Regions from separate parts of the Lysinibacillus sp. AR18-8 genome, predicted to be linked through region 1. Evidence: riboswitches for the same ligand, from Rfam matches in the RefSeq annotation. Region 1 holds a riboswitch; each other region holds the start of a gene.

Region 1 (5,459 bases):
GGGATCATACCGTTTTTCCAGCTGTCACACAAGAAAGGCATTTGCCCCTATCCTATCATGTAATGTTTCCTAGTGGCAGTAAACCAGATAACTGGACTGAGCAACCGCCAACAATGGATCAAATAATTATGCTCCTAGAGGAACAACCAATTCTTATTGAACAAACTTGTGCAGGACATCTACATGAACCGCTTAAAGAACCTTTTTTAGGTATGAAAACATTAGGCGATATGGTTGTCTTTCATATGAACCATGAAAATTTTCACATGGGAATTATAAAAAGTATGATGCAAACGCTCTTAAAAAATGAAGCCTAACTGATGGAATCAGTTGGCTTCATTTTTCTATATATACCACGGTAACAGATCCTCCATTTTCCTACCTGGCTTACTTGTTTTATCTGTTACGATCCATGTGCCGTCTTTCTTTTGCAGCTGATAGCTTACATTTGTACCATCCGCCCTTTTAAAGAGCATATAACCTATATTACCCTTGATAAAAGTGACAGGGTCTATGACATTTTTGTAGGGAATCTTTCGCTCAGGAAATAAAATATGGGTCACTATTTCCTCTGCAATCCTAGCAAGGGATTTCATATCATTATTAATTTCAGCTTGATATTGCAATTGATCGTATCGGTAGGAAGTATACGATGCTAAGTCTAGCTTAAAACTCTGCTGTATATCTAACAGTGTTGCCCTATAGAATGCGTTTATTGCTTTTTCTACATCATCTGTCTCATGTATATAGCGAAGTGTACTGACACCAGTTGGACTGACTTCAAACGTAATGATTTCCTTACTGTAGGGTGGGGAATGTGCATGCTCAAAGGTCGTAACTTCCACGCTAACTTTAAAGCTAAACTGACTTTCTTTGACAATTTTTAAAATTTTCACATCATACAAGCCATACTGCTTAGGATAGCCGTAGTAATGATCAATTTCCTTTTCAATAAATGGATTAAGGATTGTAATGAATGTGTCCCTGATTAGTTGCTCATCAGCTTGTTTACTTTGCGCATAAATCTTACATGGCAGAATGAACATAGTGAAGATAGCCATTAAAACATAAGCAAATTTTTTCATGGAATAGTGACCTTTCTGCAGGATGATACTTTATAGAGTGCACCAATCACAGTAAATTATCGAGCATTTTTAAAGAAAGGGAGTTGAACAATGGAAAAAATAATAATGCCCTTTTTATGTATGCTTTTGTTATTTCCAACAGCTACTTCGGGATCAGAACCTGAAGGCTTAAAATGTCCAAATCCAGATGTATTGATGAAAACAACGGAGAAAGACAAAGACGAGCTTAGTCAAGCATTAGCTGACATCATTCCAAAAGTATATGGCTCAAGCCCTGATTATCAGGAGTGGCAAATTGAGGTGATAAAGCCCATGCCCATATTAACTGGCATGGAGGAGAACTACTATAAAATAGCGGTGAACTTCTGTGGAGAAAATGTGGCTAATCACTCCTGGTTTGTTCGATTAAGGTTTCCAAGATTACTGCCAGCGCAAAGTGCATCACTAGGTGAGCTATATCTCGTAAAAGAGACGAATTCTAAATGGATCCATTGGTTTCAATATCATTAAAAAGGAAGAATCCATAAATGGATTCTTCTCTTTACGACATCGCTATCGTTTTCGTTGCTACAGTTTGTTGAAATGCCTGATCATGCTCAACAATCACCATTGTGAGATGAGAGCTTTTTATGAGCTCTTCAATCTGCATGCGTGAATAGATATCAATAAAATTGAGTGGTTCATCCCAAATATATAAATGAGCCTTCTCACACAAGCTTTTAGCAATCAGCAGCTTTTTCTTTTGCCCACCAGAATAATGAGAGATATCCTTCTCAAATTGAATACGCTCAAAATCCATCTTGCGCAGGATTGATTTAAATAGCGTCTCATCAATACCATGCTCTTCAATAAATTCCGATAGCAATCCCTTTAAATGGGATGTATCCTGCTGAACATAGGAAATGACTAGACCTGAAGCTAACTTTATCGAGCCTGTATGTTGGATGGGCTTACCTAGAATAAGTTTTAACATACTACTTTTTCCGCTTCCATTTTTGCCATCTAAAACAACTCGATCCCCTTGTGCCACTTTGAAGCTAATAGGCTTATTCACGATATGGTCATCGTACCGAATCGATACATCCGTGACAACAACCATTTCTTTTGATGGATATGCCAATGGCTCTACTTTCAATGACTCGGTTTTTTCAACATTTTTTAGTAGTTTTGATTTTTCCTCAATAGCTCTTTGTTGTCTGGATTCCAGGTTCTTCGCTCGTTTCATCATCTTGGCTGCTTTATGTCCAACAAAGCCTTTGTCCAGTTTGGAACCTGAATTGGTTGTGCCGTTTTTGGAGGCTTCCACTTGATTAGACCAACCTGACGAACGCTTTGAGGATTGTTTTAATCGGTCGATATCTTTTTGCAGTCGTTGATTGGTTACTTCTTCGTGTTCCTGCTGACGATCAAAATTTAACTTCCAAGAAGAATAGTTTCCACTTTGAACGTCAATATTGGCTCTATTGATCGATAGGATATGGTCAACACAGCCATCTAAAAAGCTTCTGTCATGTGAAATTAAAATAAAACCTTTTTTCCTGCGAAGATAATCGGAAACCGTCTTTCGTGCATCCGTGTCTAGGTGATTGGTTGGTTCATCAATTAATAAAAATTGACCCTCTGTCAAAAACAACGCAGCAAGCAGCACCTTTGTTTGTTCGCCATTGGATAATGTTTTAAAAGGACGATACATGACCTCCGCATCTACATGTAGGTAAGCTATTTCACGTAGACATTCCCAATCTTCTGCCTGAGGACAAATTTCTTCAAATATTTCATGGGTATATTTATTTGGATCAGAAACTGGATAGGGGAAATAAGTGAAGTCTACAGAAGAGATGATTTTTCCGCTATACTCATAATTTCCTAATAACAACTGAAAGAATGTTGTTTTACCTCGTCCGTTTCTACCGATAAATCCAAGTTTCCAATCCGTATCGATTTGAAAGTTGACATTCTCAAAAATATTGTCAAAGCTGCTTGGATAAGAAAAAGTTAGGTTTTGTACTTGTATCATGGACATGATAATTCCTCCTTTGTATTGCAACAGTTTACTTTTCATACAAAGTCGGTCTATCCATCTATGGTTCATTTCTCCGTATAAGCAGATGGATATTAACGACTTATACGGAGTGTTACATGCGTTACAATAGTTTCTGAATCGCTCATATTTTTCCTCTCCTTTATGGGTAAATGAAAGGTACAAAATCAACTATGAAAGCAAGAAAAAAACCCTCCAATTGTACATTGGAAGGATTAGTCTTTCTCTGAATAAATGCGATTTGCCATTTGTGTCATGACAAATAAAATGCAAACTGATAGTTAAAAATGGATAGACTAACCCTATATTTTGTGTTTGAAATCATTCAATTCAAATAAAAATATAGTTTAGTTCTTCATTGTCCATTCATCAGTCCTCTCATAATTGTCTTTTTATAGTAACAAATTTTTTTACAGAATACAATGTAACCTTATTTTCATTTAGTACTATACAATAATTCCTATAATATTTATAGAAATAATTTATATAATAGTTGAAAAATAATTTCTACTATTCTGAAATATGTGCTATAGTAGGAGCATAATTGAATATTGTGTAAGACTTGGTGCCAAATGAAAGTTTGGCTTAAAAGGGAAGTCGGTGCAAATCCGACGCTGTCCCGCAACTGTAATTCGGAGCAAATCACAAATGCCACTGGGGAAACTGGGAAGGCTGTGAGGCGTGTTGATGGAAAGTCAGGAGACCTGCCAATTTCTAGTACACACCAAATACCTACGTGGAAATAGGTGGTGAAAAGTGACCAAATAGGCACTGTGCGATAACGTTTATGCGAAAGTAGATACTTTTTCGTATTGTTTTAGCATTATTAATTTTAACATGCAGCCATTTTCCTAATAGGAGAATGGCTTTTTATTTTTTCTAAAAAAGGAGCTTAAAAACATGAACTATACAAGTACATTGATCGGTTATCCCTATATAGGGGAGGAACGCGAATGGAAAAAAGCACTAGAAGCATTTTGGCGCAATGAACTTTCTGAGGAGGACTTTGAGGAAAAATTAAAGAAAATCCGTTTATCAAGAATAAACAAGCAGCTGCAACTTGGAATCGATATGGTGACAGTTGGCGACTTTACGTTTTACGATAGAATGTTAGATACAGCTTTGATGTTTGGTTTAGTTCCAAAGCGCTTTAACTGGCAAGGTGGTAAAGTCGATTTTCATACCTACTTCAGTGTAGCAAGAGGAGACAAAACAGCCGTAGCTAGTGAAATGACAAAATGGTTTAATACAAATTATCACTACATTGTTCCAGAGTATGAGGGACAAGCCTTACAACTAACAGAAAATAAAGTGTTAGCCGACTTTTTAGAGGCGAAGGAAACTTTCGGTATCATTGCGAAGCCGACACTAATTGGTCCCTATACATTTTATAAGTTAACGAAAGGCTACAACAAATTAACACAGGTTGAGTACTTATTAGCTTTATTACCACTCTATACGCAGGTATTAAAAGAATTAGTGGATGCAGGTGCCACTTGGATTCAGCTAGAAGAGCCATCCCTCGTCTTAACACTTGATCCAGCAGAGATAAAGCTGGTGAAAGAAATGTATGACCAGTTAGCCACTGCCGTTCCTGAGGCTAAAATAATGCTACAGACTTATTTCGAAGCTTTAAGTGCCTATGAAGCATTAAGTACATTGCCTGTTCAAGGATTCGGTTTGGACTTTGTTCATGGCTATAAAGGAAATATGGCGTCACTTCGTCAATTTGGTTTCCCGCAGGATAAAGTATTAGGAATAGGGGTAGTGAATGGCCGTGATATTTGGCGTTCAAACCTGGCGGAGGTCAATGCGACAATTCAAGCCATTGAACAGCTAAGTCATGCTGCTGAACTATGGATTCAACCATCAAGTAACCTACAGCACGTTCCAATCACAACCTCTCTTGAAAATGAACTTGACCCTGTTTTAAAGCAGTCTCTGGCCTTCGCAGATGAGAAAATCGTAGAAATCACGGGGCTGACTAAATATAGACGAGATAAAGATGGTTCCTTACAACATAATTTTTCAGAAAGTATGAAGGCGATTGAGGCTCTAAAAAATCATCCAATCCGCCAAAATAAGTTAATTCATCAAGCCGTTCAAACTGTGACAAAGCAAGATTTTGAACGACACAGTAATTTTACGAAGCGACAAACGATCCAACAACAAGCCTTAGGATTACCGCTGTTTCCAACAACTACAATCGGTAGCTTCCCGCAATCAGATGAAGTGAAAAGAAATCGTAATGCGTGGCGAAAGAATCAATTATCGAATGAAGCCTATGAAACATTTTTAGAAGACGAAACAAAGCGCTGGATCTCCATACAAGA
Region 2 (5,459 bases), 170 kb from region 1:
CTTTATAACGGCAGTCGCTTTGAGACCGTTCAACAGGTAGAGGCAGGAGAAATTTTCGCTATCAAAGGACTGAGCCAGGCAAACATTGGGGATCGAATCGGTACAACGATGCTATCACAGCCCTATGAACTTGTCCCAACCTTACAGGCAAAGGTTCAATATGAGGGTGATCAGCATATCAAGGAAGTGCTACAGATTTTCCGGTTACTCGAAGCAGAAGAGCCGTCCTTGCGTGTGGTCTGGCAGGAAAAATTTCAGGAAATCCATGTGCATATTATGGGTGCCATTCAATTGGAGGTCCTGACAGAGGTATTAATGACGCGTTTTTCATTAGCTGTCTCCTTTGGTGAGCCGCAAATTTTATACATGGAAACCATTGAAACGACCGTAACGGGCTATGGTCATTTCGAGCCCCTCAAGCATTATGCAGAAGTTCATTTATTAATGGAGCCAAATCCACGTGGAACAGGTAATACCTTCACCAATGCCTGTCATGCCGATCATTTATCTGTAGGCAATCAGCGCCTTGTTGAAAAGCATCTGTTTGAGCGTGACCATCATGGGCTACTAACAGGCTTCCCTGTAACAGATATTCATTTTACACTTCTAACAGGTCGCGGGCACAATGAACATACATCGGGGGGAGATTTCCGTGAAGCCAGTTTCCGTGCCCTGCGTCAGGGGCTGGAGCAGGCACAAAATGTCCTACTTGAACCCTATTATCGCTTTAAAATGAAAGCTTCAAATGACTTTATCAGTCGTATGATGACTGATATTCAGCAAGCAGCTGGCACGTTCGATGACCCGATTTTATCCGAAACGGATGTTATCCTAACAGGTCGTGCACCTGTTGCCACTTTAATGAGCTACAGCACAACCTTTGCCGCCTATACAAATGGGAAAGGTGCACTCACACTCCAATTTGATGGCTATGATGTGTGCCATAATACAGAGGATGTGATTGCACAGATTGGCTACGATAAAAATGCCGACCCTGAGTATAGTTCCTCTAGTATCTTTTGTGCTAAGGGCAAAGGATATTCGGTTCCATGGCAAGAAGCACAGGCAGCCATGCATTGCCTGTAGGGTGGGCACTTCTGGTATTTCCTCGGCTTCCACGGGTATCCATCGCTCTAGCGCGGGTATTTCTTGCTTGGGCATCAATATATCTCTACCCTGCCATAAGATATTACAAGCCCTCCAAAAAATGGAGGGCTTGTTTTTATAGTGCACCGACAGCTTTCTTTGTTGGATTGTCCAACAAATATGCGGGTTCAACTATTACATAGTCATGCTTGTTCGTAAAATCAATTAGTACCTTACCAGGTTGACTTTTTAATAGTTGTAGATGATCAATTAATTGCAGTAAAAGCTCGTGACCGTTGCCACGTGGATGCCAGTTGAAATGATAATCATTTAACGCTTGCACCGCTTCAATAAATTGGGCATATTCCTGCTGCACAAATGCAATGAGTTTGTCATGATGAGATGCTAAATCATATAAATATGTTTCGTAAAAGCGCATGACAATCGAGCATAATAAGTCATTGACACGAGCGGCACTTAAAACAGGCTTTGGCTCCAATGATAGACGGTCGAGGTTGGGCTTTGCGCGTGTAGAATCAATGCGCGTAATTAAGTGATACGCTTCTCCGTTGACCTCATAGACAATCGGATTGGTCGGCATGTACATCATAAAACTATTCGTCTTTGTTTTTAGTTCATCTGCTATGGCTGCTTTCGCTAAAAGATGACCGTCCACATCCCCATTTTGTATCCAAATAATTTCTTTATTATATAAGATTTGCTCAAAGAAGCGATCATTGCGAATCAGCTTCGTTGCTAATAATTGATCGATCAGAGACTCGACCACCATTCTTGTTTTCGCTTTCTTGGCAACTTCTGTTCGTGGTTGCTTACAAATGTTCAGATCTTCATAAGGCGTTTCCAACGTTGTCGTTACATGAATATTTGTCATACGTGCATCCCCTTTGCGTACATATTTTCAAAACAAAAAGGACTCCCTACTTTTGAGGAAATCCTTCATTTTATCTTCTTTCATCACACAATGCCAAACAAACCCTAAGTATGTGTGAACGAGTTCGATTGTGAACCCTTTCATTTACTATGGGCGTTTGACGTACTGTGACGAACAGAGCATTCTGTTTTGTCAACATGCCACCTCCTATTCCTCGTAGGTTTATGGTGTGTACTCGTAACAGGCAGGTATCCTGACTCATGATCATCGCTTCTTTTCTCCTTCCCGTCCAAAGACAGTGGATACTGAAAAGTCGCTCACATTTACAGTTGCGGGACAGTGTCGGATTTGCACCGACTTCCCTTTTAAGCAAATTGCACGCAATTTGCACCTATTACTACACGCTATTCAGTTGTCAAAGGAATGAGTATATGCACATTCCTATTAGATTACTAAAATCAATTGTAAAGTAGTGTTTTTCTAAAGTCAAATATCACAATATTTTCCAAACTACTAATCATCCTTGCTTTTCGTGCCTGATTGTTTTCTGAAAATTATGGGAGGATATAAAAACGGTGAACTCAGTATTTTTAATCTTTCAATGACTCTATAATAAAAGATAGTGCGCACTACTAATAGTGAAAGGATGAAAGATATGAAAGCAAGTCAACAATTAGTGACGAGTAATTTAGAGGAAAAAATGAAACTATTTACTCAAGCTGTTTCTGGACAAATTATAGAGGAAGCTCATTTTGTCATAGCCAATACAAATATTCCAACTGATACATTTAATTTGCTAGTAGTGAAATCGCCTATGATTCATAAGGAAAATCATCTTAAACAAAGGATTAATCATTTCATTGTTAATAAACTTCCTTTCAACACGTGGGTGGATGCCAACTATCTAAGCGATGATTGGATACAGCTGATAAAAGACTGCAATTTACAGGAAGCTGAACGAAATATGATGATGAAGCTTGACCATACACTTCACACAGGTCCACGAATTTCCAATCATCTTACCATCACAGAAGTAAGCAACAAGGAAGAGCTTCTACAATATAAGGAAGTTTTTCTAAGTTTATTTGGAGAAACAGCAGAAAGAGAAGCATTAGAAACTTATTTTCATAAATTCTCACAGGAAAAGTTAGCATCAAATGCTCGAATGTTTATTGGCTGTTTAAAGGAAATACCTATCGCTACGGGATTATTAATAGACAGTAAACATAGCTATGGGATTTATGATGTGATGACAAAAGATGCGTATAGGGGCAAGGGGTATGGCAGTGAGATGTTTCAATTCCTACTCAGTCAAACAATTGATAAGCGAAAGCCCGTAGTCTTACAGGCATCAGAGGATGGAAAGAATATATACAAACGCTTCGGGTTTAAAGAAGTTGGAGAAATGATTGTCTTTGAATAAGACTTCGGCAAGGCGTTCTTATTTACGCTTATCAGTATTTTCGAGCCTACCGTAATCATGAAGCCGACTTAAAATCCCTTACGCCGTCCTCTTCTGGCACGACAAAAAAGCCTCGCATATTTGCGGGCTTTTGGTTGTGCACATGTACTATTAGCACCTTCATTACGTCCCCAACACATACTGTGCTAAGACGCTTTGCACCTTATAAATATTTGTCGCCTTATTGAAGTTTTTTTGAATCGGTAATGGACTGCCAGACACCCATATTTTAAGCTCTGCATCTAAATCAAATGTTCCAGCTGTTTCGACTGAAAAATGAACGATATTTTTATAGGGAATGGAATGATACTCTGTTTTCTTGCCAGTCACTCCTTGCTTATCAATGAGGATCAATCGTTTATTGGTAAAAATAAACGTGTCTCTAATAATTTTATAGGCGTTCTTGACTGTCTCGTTTGGAATTAATAAATTATGGACCTCCTCCTGTAGTTTTTCTAAATTCACCTCGCTTGCATTGCCGATCAATCCATCAAATAAGCCCACTATCTGTCCCCTTTCACTCTCGTTTATTTAATGTATTACAAAGAAGTGAGAGCTACGACAGGAAATGGTGGTATTATTTAGCCTATAAAGGGGGTGAGTGGTTGCGAATAATGATAGCTGCCTTAGTGTCTCTACTAGCCGTTGTTTTACTAGGATGTAATGAAAAACCAGATGAAGAATTAGCTAAGGTCAGCATTTCTATTGGTGCTAAATTTAACAAGGTGAACACTGATTTTTTTAAAGAATATACGGATGAAGAATCACTTACACTATTCCAACAAGCCATTGCAACAGCTGTCAAAGACGAGGGTATTGTCAATATGGCTTCGCCAGAATATGATGTACAAATAGTGGATAAGGCAGGAAACAAATATGGCTATCATCTTTGGTTAGGTGATAAAGGTCAAAACAGTAGTTTGATGCATGTCTAGGATACGCATACGATCTACACACTATCTGAGGAGTTCACTGGGAAACTAATTGCGCTGGTTCGACCATAAAAACACTTTCCATGTATTCTAGGAAAGTGTTTTTATGGTCAATTAGTGCCATTGTGCGGCTTTTCGTAGTATTGATGAAAAGGCTTATTTAGGGCTTAAAAACCTAGCAACATACCTTTTCATTGCCTAAACCTGAAACTGGTTAGTTAACTTTTGTAAGTTATCCGCTTGGACACTTAAATCCTGTGTGACATGATTAACTGCTTGCATTGAGGCTGTTTGCTCATCCATTGAATGTAAAACAGCTTCTGTATAATTCGATAGCTTGCCCATGCCAGCTGCGATGGTTGTCACAGTGGATGCCACTTCATTGGCGCTACTTGAAAGCTGCTCAGCTGTCGTCGAAATATCCTCCAGCTGACTTGTCATCTGACTAACATGCTGTGAAATTGTGCCAAATGATTTTGTCGCTTCGTCAATGACATACACTCCTTGTTGAACATTTTTCAAATCAGCTTCTACTGATGAGGCTACTTGTTTTGTATCACTTTCTATTCCTACAACTAAATCCACAATTTGCGTAGCAGAGTGCTTTGATTGTTCTGCTAATTGACGCACTTCTTCAGCTACAACGGCAAAGCCTTTACCATGCTCCCCAGCGCGTGCTGCTTCTATGGCCGCATTTAATGCTAGTAGATTTGTTTGATCTGTAATGGTAGTAATCATATCTGTCATTGATTTAATATCTGACATTTTAAGGGATAATTGCTGCATCAATCCACTTGTTTTTTCTGTTGAAGAGGAAATAAATTGCATTTGCTCTTTTGCCACATGTAAAATATTTGCACCATTTCCTGCTATCTCGCTAGCATCTTTCGCATGCACAAACACATCTTGTGTGGCTACTGTAATTCGCTCAATGCCATCAACGGTTTCTTGCATAGATTTAGCACTATCATTAGCCGATTGTGCTGCTTGCTTCAAGCCCTCTGACGTCTTCTCCATTTGTTGATCTACTTCTTCCACAGCAAGCGTAATTTCATTCGTACTCGCAGATAATTCCTCGATGCTTGCC
Region 3 (5,459 bases), on a different contig from region 1:
ATCGGTGAATGATAGCCAAGACGTGCTTGCTGGGCGAGATGTATATTTTGCATGCTTTCTAAAAACATAAAAATAAAACGATAGATTAGTTCGACGAGCTCCACTAATAAAGAGGGGAGTCGCCATTGTCGTAGCACATAACATATTCCTTGTACGGAAGTGGTTAGAATTAAAAAGTATAAACAACTAATGCTACCAAGGACAATAAAGAACAGCTGTTGCGCTGCTAACACACTTGCATTCCCAATAAAGACAGCCCAATTCCTAAATGTAAACGACCAAATATGGGCAGGGAGTGTATTCGTTGATGATGTAAAGGAAAGTAAAATAGATACGAGACTTGTTAATAAGAAAAAGCTAGGTAGCAATAATAATTTGCCGTAGTATGCAAGCGGAATTTTTGCACCTAAAATGATAAAAGCACTCATTACAAAAAATGTAATGAGTGAAAGTCGTTCATCTCTCATGATGAGCGTTATGAGAAGTAGTCCAAGTGAAAATATCATTTTTTCTAGCGGATGAACGGACGCTAGCTTATTCAGATAGGCATACTTATCAATGAGTAACATAATGGTTAACCTTCTTTGTGTTTGCCACGCATATAGCCGATGAAGTAGCCAATAAAGCCAGCTCCTATAGCTGCCTGTAGCACGAATAATAAGCTTTCGATTTCACCACTTGGTGGCTCCCATAGACTTTCAAACCATGGTTCATATTCCGCATTAATTTCACCAATAGCTGCTTCTGCTTCTCCATCAGCACCACCAAATTCAGCACCTTTTTGTATGAATAAGGGAATGATGGCTAACAACACAACAATTGCTAATAACAATAAATTTTTCTTCATTTGTTAATGTGCCTCCTTTGTTGAGAAAACACGTAACGTTTTTAATTCGCTAACATTGTATTTTTTCAAGAAATTCATCACAATGACCGTTAAAATTCCTTCACTCACTGCTAAAGGAATTTGAGTTAAGGCAAAAATACCTGCAAACTTTGTAAAGGATGCCATAAAGCCTCCAACCTCTGAAGGAAAGGCTAGTGCTAGTTGTACAGAAGTCACAATGTATGTACCTAAATCACCAAGCATAGCTGCAAAGAATATGGCTAGTGAAAATGACAACCCTACTTTTTGAGCCCCTTTAAAGACAAAGTAAGCAATAAAAGGACCAACAATAGCCATAGAAAAGGCATTAGCCCCTAAAGTTGTAATTCCTCCATGAGCTAATAATAAAGATTGAAATAATAAAACGATTGTTCCAATTACACTCATTGCTAGAGGGCCAAAGAGTACTGTCCCAAGTCCTACACCAGTTGGGTGAGAGCAACTACCTGTAACTGAAGGGATTTTTAGGGCGGATAGCACAAAGGCAAAGGCTCCTGAAAGCCCCAAAAGCATTTTTGTTTCAGGATTTTCATCAATGGTTTTTCGAATAGAACGCAATCCTAGAATGATAAATGGGATAGAGATCACCCACCAAAAAATAGCCCATTCGATTGGTAAAAAACCTTCCATGATATGCATGGCAAAGGCACGTTTTGGCACGATTAAAAAGGCCAGTAAAAAATAACTAAGTTTCCACCATGATAATTTCAAAAAGCTTTCCTCCTAACTAATTAATAGATTTTTAGAATATTGCGTGCGTAATTAAAAAAAGCACTTCTCCTTAGGTGGAAAAGTGCATAGCTAAAAAAGCAAATAACAGTCTCATCTGCTAAGCCGCACACCTATCCTCGTAGGTTGAAACGATCACTTATTTTTCGGCAGGTCTCCTGGCTCTAGTTCAATGCTTTATAGGTCTTCCCATCCGTTAGACAGTGACATATTCTATAAAGCTCCCTATTACAGTGGCGGGACCGCGCCGGACTCAAACCGGCTTCCCTTTTAAGCAAAATGACAAGCACTTTGCACCGAAAAAAATTCAAATTGTGAGATTTCACGACAAAGTGTAACATGAATTTCCATAAATATGCTATACCTTTTATGAAATTTTTTTAATTAAAGGTCAACGGTGAATATTCTGATAAAATTTTGTGCGCAAATTATATAGATTGTATAAATTTCATACCTAGTTCCATTCAAAATTGATAAATTTGTCATAAATTTTTAAAGAAATATTGAAATTTTAAAATAATAAGATATGATAAAGACAGTTTTCTATTTAAAATTCTAATAAAAATTTCATATAAAACGTCAATAAGTGCTCGAATAGCTCGAGATAATAGGGAAATTGGTGAAAATCCAATACAGCCCCCGCTACTGTAATAGCTGATGAAATCGCAAAGCCACTGGTGCAAACTTGGGAAGGTGCGACAGTAAAATGAAGCTTAAGTCAGGAAACCTGCTTATTTGATTGTGCATGCAAACTTTTCGGAGGGAGAAGTTGAAGCGAAAGCGGGTACCTGTATTTCATTCTATTCGTTTTTATTTGGCTTCTACAAAACCTTTACTCTTCGTTATAGAGTAAAGGTTTTTCTTTTTCCAAAAAGCAAATGAGGGGAGACAGAAGATGACAACTTGGAATTTAGAGGGGATGAAAACACATCTCTTTATTTGCAATGGCAGTAGCTGCATGAAAAAGGATGGGGAGGAAATTACCTTAGCCATTCGAGATGAGATACAGCGGCAAGCACTCGATCAGGAAATACATACGACAAGAACGCGCTGTAATGGACGCTGCAAGGATGCTTGTGTGGTAATCGCTTATCCTCAAGGAAACTGGTATCGTGTGCCATCAACAGAGCATGCTAGAACACTAGTACAAGATTTACATCATGAATCCTTATACAACGAACATGTCTTTACACTTCGTGAAGGTACATTACAGCGTACTGCTCAAACAACTGCTATTAAAGGGATCGAAAAGGTGAAAGAGGGGTAACAACATGGCGCAAAAAGGAAAAATTTTCGTAGTAGGCTTTGGACCTGGAGATTTTAAGCATATTACGACACGTGCAGTAGAGGCTTTACAACAAAGTGATATGATTATAGGCTATAAAACCTATGTAGAGCTGATTCAAGATTTAGTAAGTGCAAAATCGATTGTTAGTACAGGCATGACAGAAGAAGTGTCGCGTGCACAGGAAGCCGTTCGTCAAGCCGAAGCAGGGAGCATCGTCTCAGTAATTTCGAGTGGTGATGCAGGCGTCTATGGCATGGCAGGATTAGTCTATGAGGTGTTAATTGAGCTAGGCTGGACAGAAGCAACAGGAATTGAAGTTGAAATTGTTCCTGGGATTTCTGCGATTAATTCATGCGCTAGCATACTTGGTGCACCTATTATGCATGATGCTTGTACAATCAGTTTGAGTGACCATCTAACACCTTGGAATTTAATTGCAAAGCGTGTCGAGGCAGCTGCAATGGCGGACTTTGTCATTGCTTTATACAATCCTAAAAGTGGACGTCGAACAAGACAAATTGTCGAGGCTCAACGAATACTCTTAGAATATCGTTCGCCAGACACACCAGTTGGGCTTGTGAAAAGTGCCTATCGAGAACGTCAAGAAGTGACCATGACAACACTAGCAGAAATGCTAGAACATGATATTGGTATGTTGACAACTGTCATTATCGGGAATTCGTCAACATTTTTCTATGACAATAAGATGATTACGCCCCGCGGTTACCAACGTAAATATACTCTGGGTGAAGAGAAACAGCCATTACGTCCACATCAACGTTTACGCGAAGAAAATGAACCTTGGGCAATGAACCAAGAGACGGGAACAGCGCGAAATGACTTTACGGCTGACCCTAATGCAGGGCGCTTTAATAAACCCAGTATAGCCGCTACGCCAAAGCCTAAAAAAACAGCTCTTGAAATGGCTACAGCGGCACTTGCAATGGTAAAAGGGACAAGCGCAGTCAAAGTAACACCGAAGCTTGTACAGCAAAAAATAGAATCTATTTTTGAATTAGCAGTAAGTCCTGGTGTAGCCAATAAGTTTTTTACTCCCCAGCAAATGATGACGTTAGCGGAGGTCGTTGGGGATGAGGGGACGATGGAATACACACCAGATCATCAAATTCATTTGAAAATACCAACGACTGCCCCTGAACAGATCACAGAGAAATTACAGGAAGTAGGGTTTTTATTAGCCCCGATTGGTGATGTGTTATCACTGAAGGCTTGTGATTTTTGCTACGGTGAAAAGGCTGATTCAATACCATATGCAGAGGAAATACAAGAAAAACTAGGCGGTATGTCCTTACCGAAGACATTAAATATTGGCTTTAATGGCTGTGGGATGGCCTGTTATCGGGCTGTATTTGATGATATTGGTATCGTCTACCGCAAAAGTAAATTTGATGTCTTTATTGGAGCAAAACCAGTCGGTCGTACAGCACACGCAGCACAGCCTGTTGTAGAAGGGCTGGAGCCTGAGCAGCTGATTCCACTCATTACAGATATTATTGAAGAATATAAAGCAAATGCTCATCCAAATGAACGCTTATTTAAATATTTTAAACGTGTGAAAAAAATACTGCATTTTACGTATCAAGATATGTCTTCCAAAATAAAAGTAGAGCCAGCTCCGTGCGGCGACTAGTAAGGAGTAGAGAGATGAAAGCTATTTTATTTGTCGGCCATGGGAGCCGTTTAGCAGCAGGAAATGATGAGGTTCGTACATTTATCGAACAAATGACACCGCGTATTGATGAACAATTTTTAGTGGAAACTTGTTTCCTTGAATTTGCTTCACCTAACATCGAAGAAGGTATTACAAACTGTGTGAAAAAGGGAGCTACAGAGGTACATGTAATTCCAATCATTTTACTGCATGCAGGCCATTCAAAGCTGCATATTCCAGCGGAAATCGAGCATGCACGTGAGCATTATCCAACGATTACCTTCACATATGGTCAAACAATTGGTATCCATGATGAAATCTTTGCCATTTTACAAGATCGCCTAGCTGAAATTGGCTTTAATTCAGAACAAGAGCAGGAAGACACAGCGATTTTATTGATTGCACGAGGTGGCAGTGATCCATCTGCTAATGGTGATTTTTATAAAATCACGCGACTTTTATGGGAAAAACTACCTGTAAAATACGTAGAAAGTGCTTTTATGGGTGTCACAGATCCACGAGTTGAAGAAGGAATTGAACGTTGTGTCAAACTAGGTGCAAAAAAAATCATCATGTTACCATACTTTTTATTCACAGGCATTTTGATGGAACGCATGCATGGCATGTGTGAGAAGTTTAATGAACTTTATCCAGATTGTGATATTCAAATTGCTAACTATTTTGGCTACCATGAACGGTTACAAAATGTTTTATTAGAGCGTATTGAACAGGCAATCAACGGTACATCAACAGGTATGCAAGATCTAGAAGATTATCGCGCCTATGCGGCAGTACATGGACATGCACATCATCATCACCATCACGATCACGATCATGGACATGCGCATCATCATCATCACGACCATCACGATCATGGGCATGAC
Region 4 (5,459 bases), on a different contig from region 1:
AGTGATTAGTTACCCATAAAATCTTTGCTAAGATGGTAATTCTTGTGAAACGGCAAGCCTTTTTCATACAAATTCTAATGAATGTTCAATACTATGACCCATAGGTATACAATATACTTATGGGCATTTTTTGTTTGGAAAGATGCTACTTCTGCATGAAATCTTCACACTTTCAAGATATACTTTTAAGAAATTCTAAAATGGTGGTTACGGATGAGAAAATTATCATTAAAGCTGGGCATTATCTTCTTCATCACATTGTTTTGTATTGAAACCTTTATGATGTTTTTTTTGCATGTTTCCTTGACGAATTCTAGAGTGGAAGAGGAACTAGAGCGTTTACAAGCGAGAGGAAATTCACATCGTACTATATTAGAACAGAACTTCAATAATGAAACACTAGCACATGTCGTTCTTATGGAATCAGAAGCAAGTACAGATGTCGTGGTGACTGACCATTTCGGGACAATCCTTGCATCCTCACAGCCACATCAAGAAATCAGTGATCTGATTCGTGAAATAGAGGGGGAAATACCTTATGAAGGAAGGGTTTTACAAGACAATTGGCAAGAAGTTAAAGCAATTGCGACTATAAGCCCTATTCAAAATCAGCAAGGAACGATTGGCTATGTATTTATGTTTCAAAATACCGATTCCATCCATGCATTAATGAAACGGCTGAATAAGCATTTTCTCATCGTGGGTATTGTATCTGGTCTAGTCAGTATTGCAGTCATTGTTGTTCTATCTCGTAAGCTGGCTAAGCCACTTATTCAAATGAAAGAGGCTACATTGAAAATGAGTAAGGGTGATTTTACAGTTGCTCTTTCTACGAATGGAAAAGATGAGCTTGGGGATTTATCAAATGCTATCCAGCTTTTATCCAATGATTTAAATCATCTAAGGCAAGAGCGTAAGGAGTTTTTATCGAGTATTGCACATGAGCTTCGTACACCGCTAACTTTTATTAAAGGCTATACAGACATTCTTGCTAAACGGGATTTAACAGGGCAAGATCGTCAAAAGTATTTAGCTATTATAATAGAAGAAACAAATAGACTTTCTAGATTAATCAAAGATTTATTTGATTTAGCGAAAATGGATGAAAACTCATTTGTAATTGAAAAACATTGCTTACATTTAGAGCCGTTTTTTACAAGCATTGAAGAAAAATTAAGTCCCGCTTTTCAAGATAAAGGTATCTATTTAGTTGTACGTTGTGATAATGGCTTAACACTATGTGCAGATGAAGCAAGACTTGAGCAAATTCTGATTAATCTATTAAATAATGCATTAATCTATTGTGCACCAGGAGATATGACTACAGTCACTGTAAAACAAGACAGTGGAATTTTAAGCATCATCGTTGAAGACACAGGGAAAGGAATTCCAAAGAAGGATTTACCGTATATTTTTGATCGGTTTTATCGAGTGGAAAAATCACGTAGTCGTGCTTTAGGTGGATCTGGACTTGGGCTTGCTATTGTCAAGGAGCTAGTACAAGCACATGGGGGAGAAATAAAGGTTAGAAGTGAAATAAATAAAGGGACTACTTTTGAATTATCATTTAAAGGAGTAGAAATGAATGAAAACGATTTTATGCATTGATGATGAACCAAGAATGTTAGATTTATTAACCCTTTATTTGGAACCACTATTTAATTGTAGAGCAATGTCTTCTATACAAGAGGCATTGCATTTTTTAGAAGAAGAGCATGTGGATTTAGTTCTTTTGGATATTATGATGCCAGAGATGGATGGGTGGCAGGTTTGCCAGGAAATTAGGAAGTTTTGGGATGTTCCTATCATTATGCTTACTGCAAAAGGAGAACACGCTGATATTGTAAAAGGTTTAAATCTTGGTGCTGATGACTACGTTTTAAAGCCTTTTGATGAGGAAGAATTGTTAGCACGCATACATGCTGTATTAAGAAGAACGATATCTGAAGAAAAAGTGATTAACTTTGAAGGGCTTTGTTTAGATAGAGAGTCCTTTGAAGTATATTTTCAACATAAGGCAATTCCATTAACACCAAAGGAATTTGCCATGCTCGCCCTATTTTTAGATTATCAAAATAGAGCATTTTCTAGAGAACACCTTATACATGCCGTTTGGGGATATGATGTAACGATTGAAGATCGTACCATTGATTCACATGTACGTAATTTACGAGAAAAATTAAGAAAAAGTGGTTTTCCGGCGGATGATTACTTGCAAACCGTTTGGGGCATCGGCTATAAATGGCATAAGTCTGCAAAGAGAAAGCAAATGGAACATAAAAGCTAGAAAATAACCTCTACCAGAATTGAAGGTAGAGGTTATTTCTATTATTTTGGACTAAGCTCTTCTTCTGTTACCCATTTATGATTTGTTACAGCTTCACCACTTGTAGTGGAAGTATAATCAACCATATATACAGTTGTTTGCACAGCCTCGTCAATAAGGACAGTCGCATTTTCCATACCTTCCATATGTGTTGCGTCCGTTTTTACTTCTGTTCCAGGAGCCAGTTGTGCTTCTTGTGGGTCAATTAATTCTTCATGAATTACCCACTTATGCTTTTCTATTCGCTTTCCACCAGTTGTAGGCTCATAGGAAATAACATAGGCAGTTGTAGTATAGGCACCTACTATTGTTGCTTCGGCCCCTTTCATACCTTCCATATGTCCATCTGTAATAATGGCTGTGCTTCCTATAGGAAATTTCGGATTTTCAGCTTTTTTTAACGTTACTGGTACTTCGCCAGAACTTGAATGGTTCATTGTAGAATGATCCATTTCTTCAGCAGCTTCATTAGAAGTGGACGCAGGTTTTGTTTGATCCTCTGTACAAGCCGATAAACTAATTAGAGCGACTACTGATAATAGTCCGACTGACCATCTTTTATTGAATTTCATATGATATCCTCCTCACTATGTGCTCCTAATGTAGCAAATAAATGTGCAGAAACGATGGATATAACCTATGAAAAACATTTCTTTAGTCTGGCGGGGAGATATGCTATTGAATGGGCATGATCTTCAATGTTTTTTGTAATCTATGGGCGAAGATACCAGCAAAAATAGCTAAAATAATATCTTTTGGTAGTGGAGGAATCATCCAAAGCCAAGCGAGCTTATATGAAAAATTCTCTGGCGCACTTGCCCATAGCTTATAGGCAAAAAACATCCAATTTGTTCCTATCAAATAATTTATAGCCGTTGCTACCAAAGCAGCTACGATAAAACTTTTCTTTGTTCCGCTTCGTTCTACGATTAACCCCGCAACAAATGCCGCAAATATAAATGTAATAATAAACCCAAAGGTAGGGCTTAAAATTTGGCCAATTCCACCACCGAAACGAGCAAAGACAGGAGCTCCTGCCAATCCTACGCACATATAAATTGTGCAGGCGAGCGCACCTTTTCTACTACCAAGAATAAGCCCTGCTAAAATTGCAAAGAAGGTTTGAAGCGTAATGGGTACACCACCAACTACCATAAAAGGTGCAAAGGAAGTGATATTAGCACCCACCATCATTAACGTTGTAAATAATCCAATGTAGGTAATGTCAACAGTTCTTAACTTATGGTGACTATGTTGTGTAACAGTTGCCATGATTTCACCTCGTTTTATAAGTTATTACTGCTAGTGTAAAAAACGAATGTATTTGTGTCAACCTTATTATTTATATAAGTTAACTCAATTGTTGAATTAAATTGAAGTAGACTATCTATCTATAAAAATGTATGATAGAACCGTCACAATTTTATAACTTCAAATACTATTGGTGTGACATTTTGAATGTCACTTAAAAGGGAAGTCGGTGGAAGTCCGACGCTGTCCCGCAACTGTAACGAGGAATCCTATAATATGATTTGCCACTGTTTAAGAATGGGAAGGCAATTATAGGATAGTGAATCGAAGCCAGGAGACCTGCCATTTAGTAATACCTGTAATGCCCACGAGGATGCAAGCAATTACGGACAATAGCTGGATATTTTTCTGACTTTGTTTAATCTTGGGTATTTCTATGCGCATTTTCGCATGGGATACCTTTTTTTATTGCTTCATTCATCAATATTCAGTAGGAGTTTAAAACAGATGAATAAAAAATTTATGTTATTTTCCTTCGTACTTTTCATGGTATTAATTGTTTCAATGACCTTTGCTGTAATGGTTGGCTCAGTTTCAGTTACACCGTTATATGTATGGAAAGTTATTCTTTCTAAAATTCCTTTTATACAAAATTCGATCGAGCAAGATTGGAGTCGCTCTCAGGAAATCATCATCTGGCAAATAAGAGCACCTCGTGTTTTGCTAGCTGCGATAGTAGGAGCGGGGTTAGCTATTGCAGGGGCAGCCATTCAGGCACTAGTACGTAATTCTATTGCAGACCCGTATATTCTAGGGATTTCTTCAGGGGCAGCTGTCGGAGCTACTTCTGTGATTATTTTAGGAGCCTTTTCATTTTTAGGTATTTACGCTCTTTCAGTATCCGCATTCCTTGGTTCATTACTTGCCATTGCACTTGTCTTTTTCTTATCACGTGTTGGGGGACGTGTCTCTATTTTCCGCTTGCTATTGGCAGGCATGGCTGTGTCCTTTATCTTAACGGCTATCTCTAACTTTATTTTAATGATGTCAAAGCAAGAAGGGGCCTTAAAGGCTGTTATGTTTTGGATGCTAGGTAGTTTAGCTGGAGCCAAATGGAATAATATTGTGATTCCAGCTTTCGTATTCTTGGTTGTATTTGGGCTACTGTGGCTACACTATCGCAATTTAAATTTATTATTACTAGGAGAAGAGGCGGCAGTGACATTAGGCGTTAATCTTCAGCAATTCCGTATTCAGTTAATACTACTAGTATCTCTATTAACAGGTGTGCTTGTCGCAGTTAGTGGTTCTATAGGATTTGTGGGATTGATTATTCCCCATATTGTGCGTTTAATTGTGGGCTCAAACTATAAATACGTAATACCTATCAGTGCTTTAATAGGTGGAATATTCTTAGTATGGGCAGATGCCTTTGCTCGAATTATTATTGCTCCTCAGGAAATGCCAATTGGTATTATTACAGCTTTTTGTGGAGGACCATTTTTCATTTGGCTTCTCCGTCGTAACAACTATTCTTTCGGTGAAGGAGATTAACTTCCATGACATTAGAAGCGAAAAAAGTATCATTCTCCATTTACGATCAGCGTATACTGCATGATGTAAGCATTCAAATAAAAGAAAAGCAATTTGTTGGATTAATTGGTCCTAATGGGAGCGGAAAATCAACATTGTTAAAAAATATGTATCGTCTCCTAAAACCTGAAAGTGGATCAGTAGTATTAAATGAGCAAGATATATTAAAGCAATCAAGTAAAGCAATTGCGAAAAATTTGGCTGTTGTAAGCCAAGAGACACCCGTATTATTTGATTTCACTGTGCATGATTTAGTCAGTATGGGAAGAACCCCACATAAAAAGCTGTT

Evidence for each region. Region 1 has a riboswitch for cobalamin ahead of metE (5-methyltetrahydropteroyltriglutamate--homocysteine S-methyltransferase). Riboswitches for the same ligand answer to the same signal wherever they lie in the genome.
Region 2: linked by a shared signal. The riboswitch ahead of BFM98_RS06120 (hypothetical protein) and the one ahead of metE (5-methyltetrahydropteroyltriglutamate--homocysteine S-methyltransferase) in region 1 are both predicted to bind cobalamin.
Region 3: linked by a shared signal. The riboswitch ahead of BFM98_RS00475 ((2Fe-2S) ferredoxin domain-containing protein) and the one ahead of metE (5-methyltetrahydropteroyltriglutamate--homocysteine S-methyltransferase) in region 1 are both predicted to bind cobalamin.
Region 4: linked by a shared signal. The riboswitch ahead of BFM98_RS18500 (FecCD family ABC transporter permease) and the one ahead of metE (5-methyltetrahydropteroyltriglutamate--homocysteine S-methyltransferase) in region 1 are both predicted to bind cobalamin.

The regions. Positions count from the first base shown of each region.
Region 1 is NZ_MDGU01000006.1:122,338-127,796, reverse strand. Features, by position in the region: gene BFM98_RS05345 (DinB family protein) at 1-317, shown strand, start outside; gene BFM98_RS05340 (DUF3888 domain-containing protein) at 345-1,085, opposite strand; gene BFM98_RS05335 (hypothetical protein) at 1,176-1,595, shown strand; gene BFM98_RS05330 (Lsa family ABC-F type ribosomal protection protein) at 1,627-3,108, opposite strand; cobalamin riboswitch at 3,673-3,852, shown strand; gene metE (5-methyltetrahydropteroyltriglutamate--homocysteine S-methyltransferase) at 4,027-5,459, shown strand, end outside.
Region 2 is NZ_MDGU01000006.1:290,499-295,957, forward strand. Features, by position in the region: gene BFM98_RS06115 (elongation factor G) at 1-1,086, shown strand, start outside; gene BFM98_RS06120 (hypothetical protein) at 1,223-1,978, opposite strand; cobalamin riboswitch at 2,205-2,388, opposite strand; gene BFM98_RS06125 (GNAT family N-acetyltransferase) at 2,634-3,401, shown strand; gene BFM98_RS06130 (PH domain-containing protein) at 3,564-3,944, opposite strand; gene BFM98_RS06135 (YhfM domain-containing protein) at 4,055-4,375, shown strand; gene BFM98_RS06140 (methyl-accepting chemotaxis protein) at 4,571-5,459, opposite strand, start outside.
Region 3 is NZ_MDGU01000001.1:97,850-103,308, forward strand. Features, by position in the region: gene cbiQ (cobalt ECF transporter T component CbiQ) at 1-569, opposite strand, end outside; gene BFM98_RS00465 (energy-coupling factor ABC transporter substrate-binding protein) at 575-847, opposite strand; gene BFM98_RS00470 (energy-coupling factor ABC transporter permease) at 851-1,597, opposite strand; cobalamin riboswitch at 1,747-1,931, opposite strand; cobalamin riboswitch at 2,183-2,364, shown strand; gene BFM98_RS00475 ((2Fe-2S) ferredoxin domain-containing protein) at 2,511-2,882, shown strand; gene cobJ (precorrin-3B C(17)-methyltransferase) at 2,887-4,554, shown strand; gene BFM98_RS00485 (sirohydrochlorin chelatase) at 4,569-5,459, shown strand, end outside.
Region 4 is NZ_MDGU01000027.1:44,318-49,776, reverse strand. Features, by position in the region: gene BFM98_RS18520 (sensor histidine kinase) at 214-1,608, shown strand; gene BFM98_RS18515 (response regulator transcription factor) at 1,586-2,287, shown strand; gene BFM98_RS18510 (YdhK family protein) at 2,329-2,898, opposite strand; gene BFM98_RS18505 (biotin transporter BioY) at 3,002-3,598, opposite strand; cobalamin riboswitch at 3,752-3,938, shown strand; gene BFM98_RS18500 (FecCD family ABC transporter permease) at 4,085-5,131, shown strand; gene BFM98_RS18495 (heme ABC transporter ATP-binding protein) at 5,137-5,459, shown strand, end outside.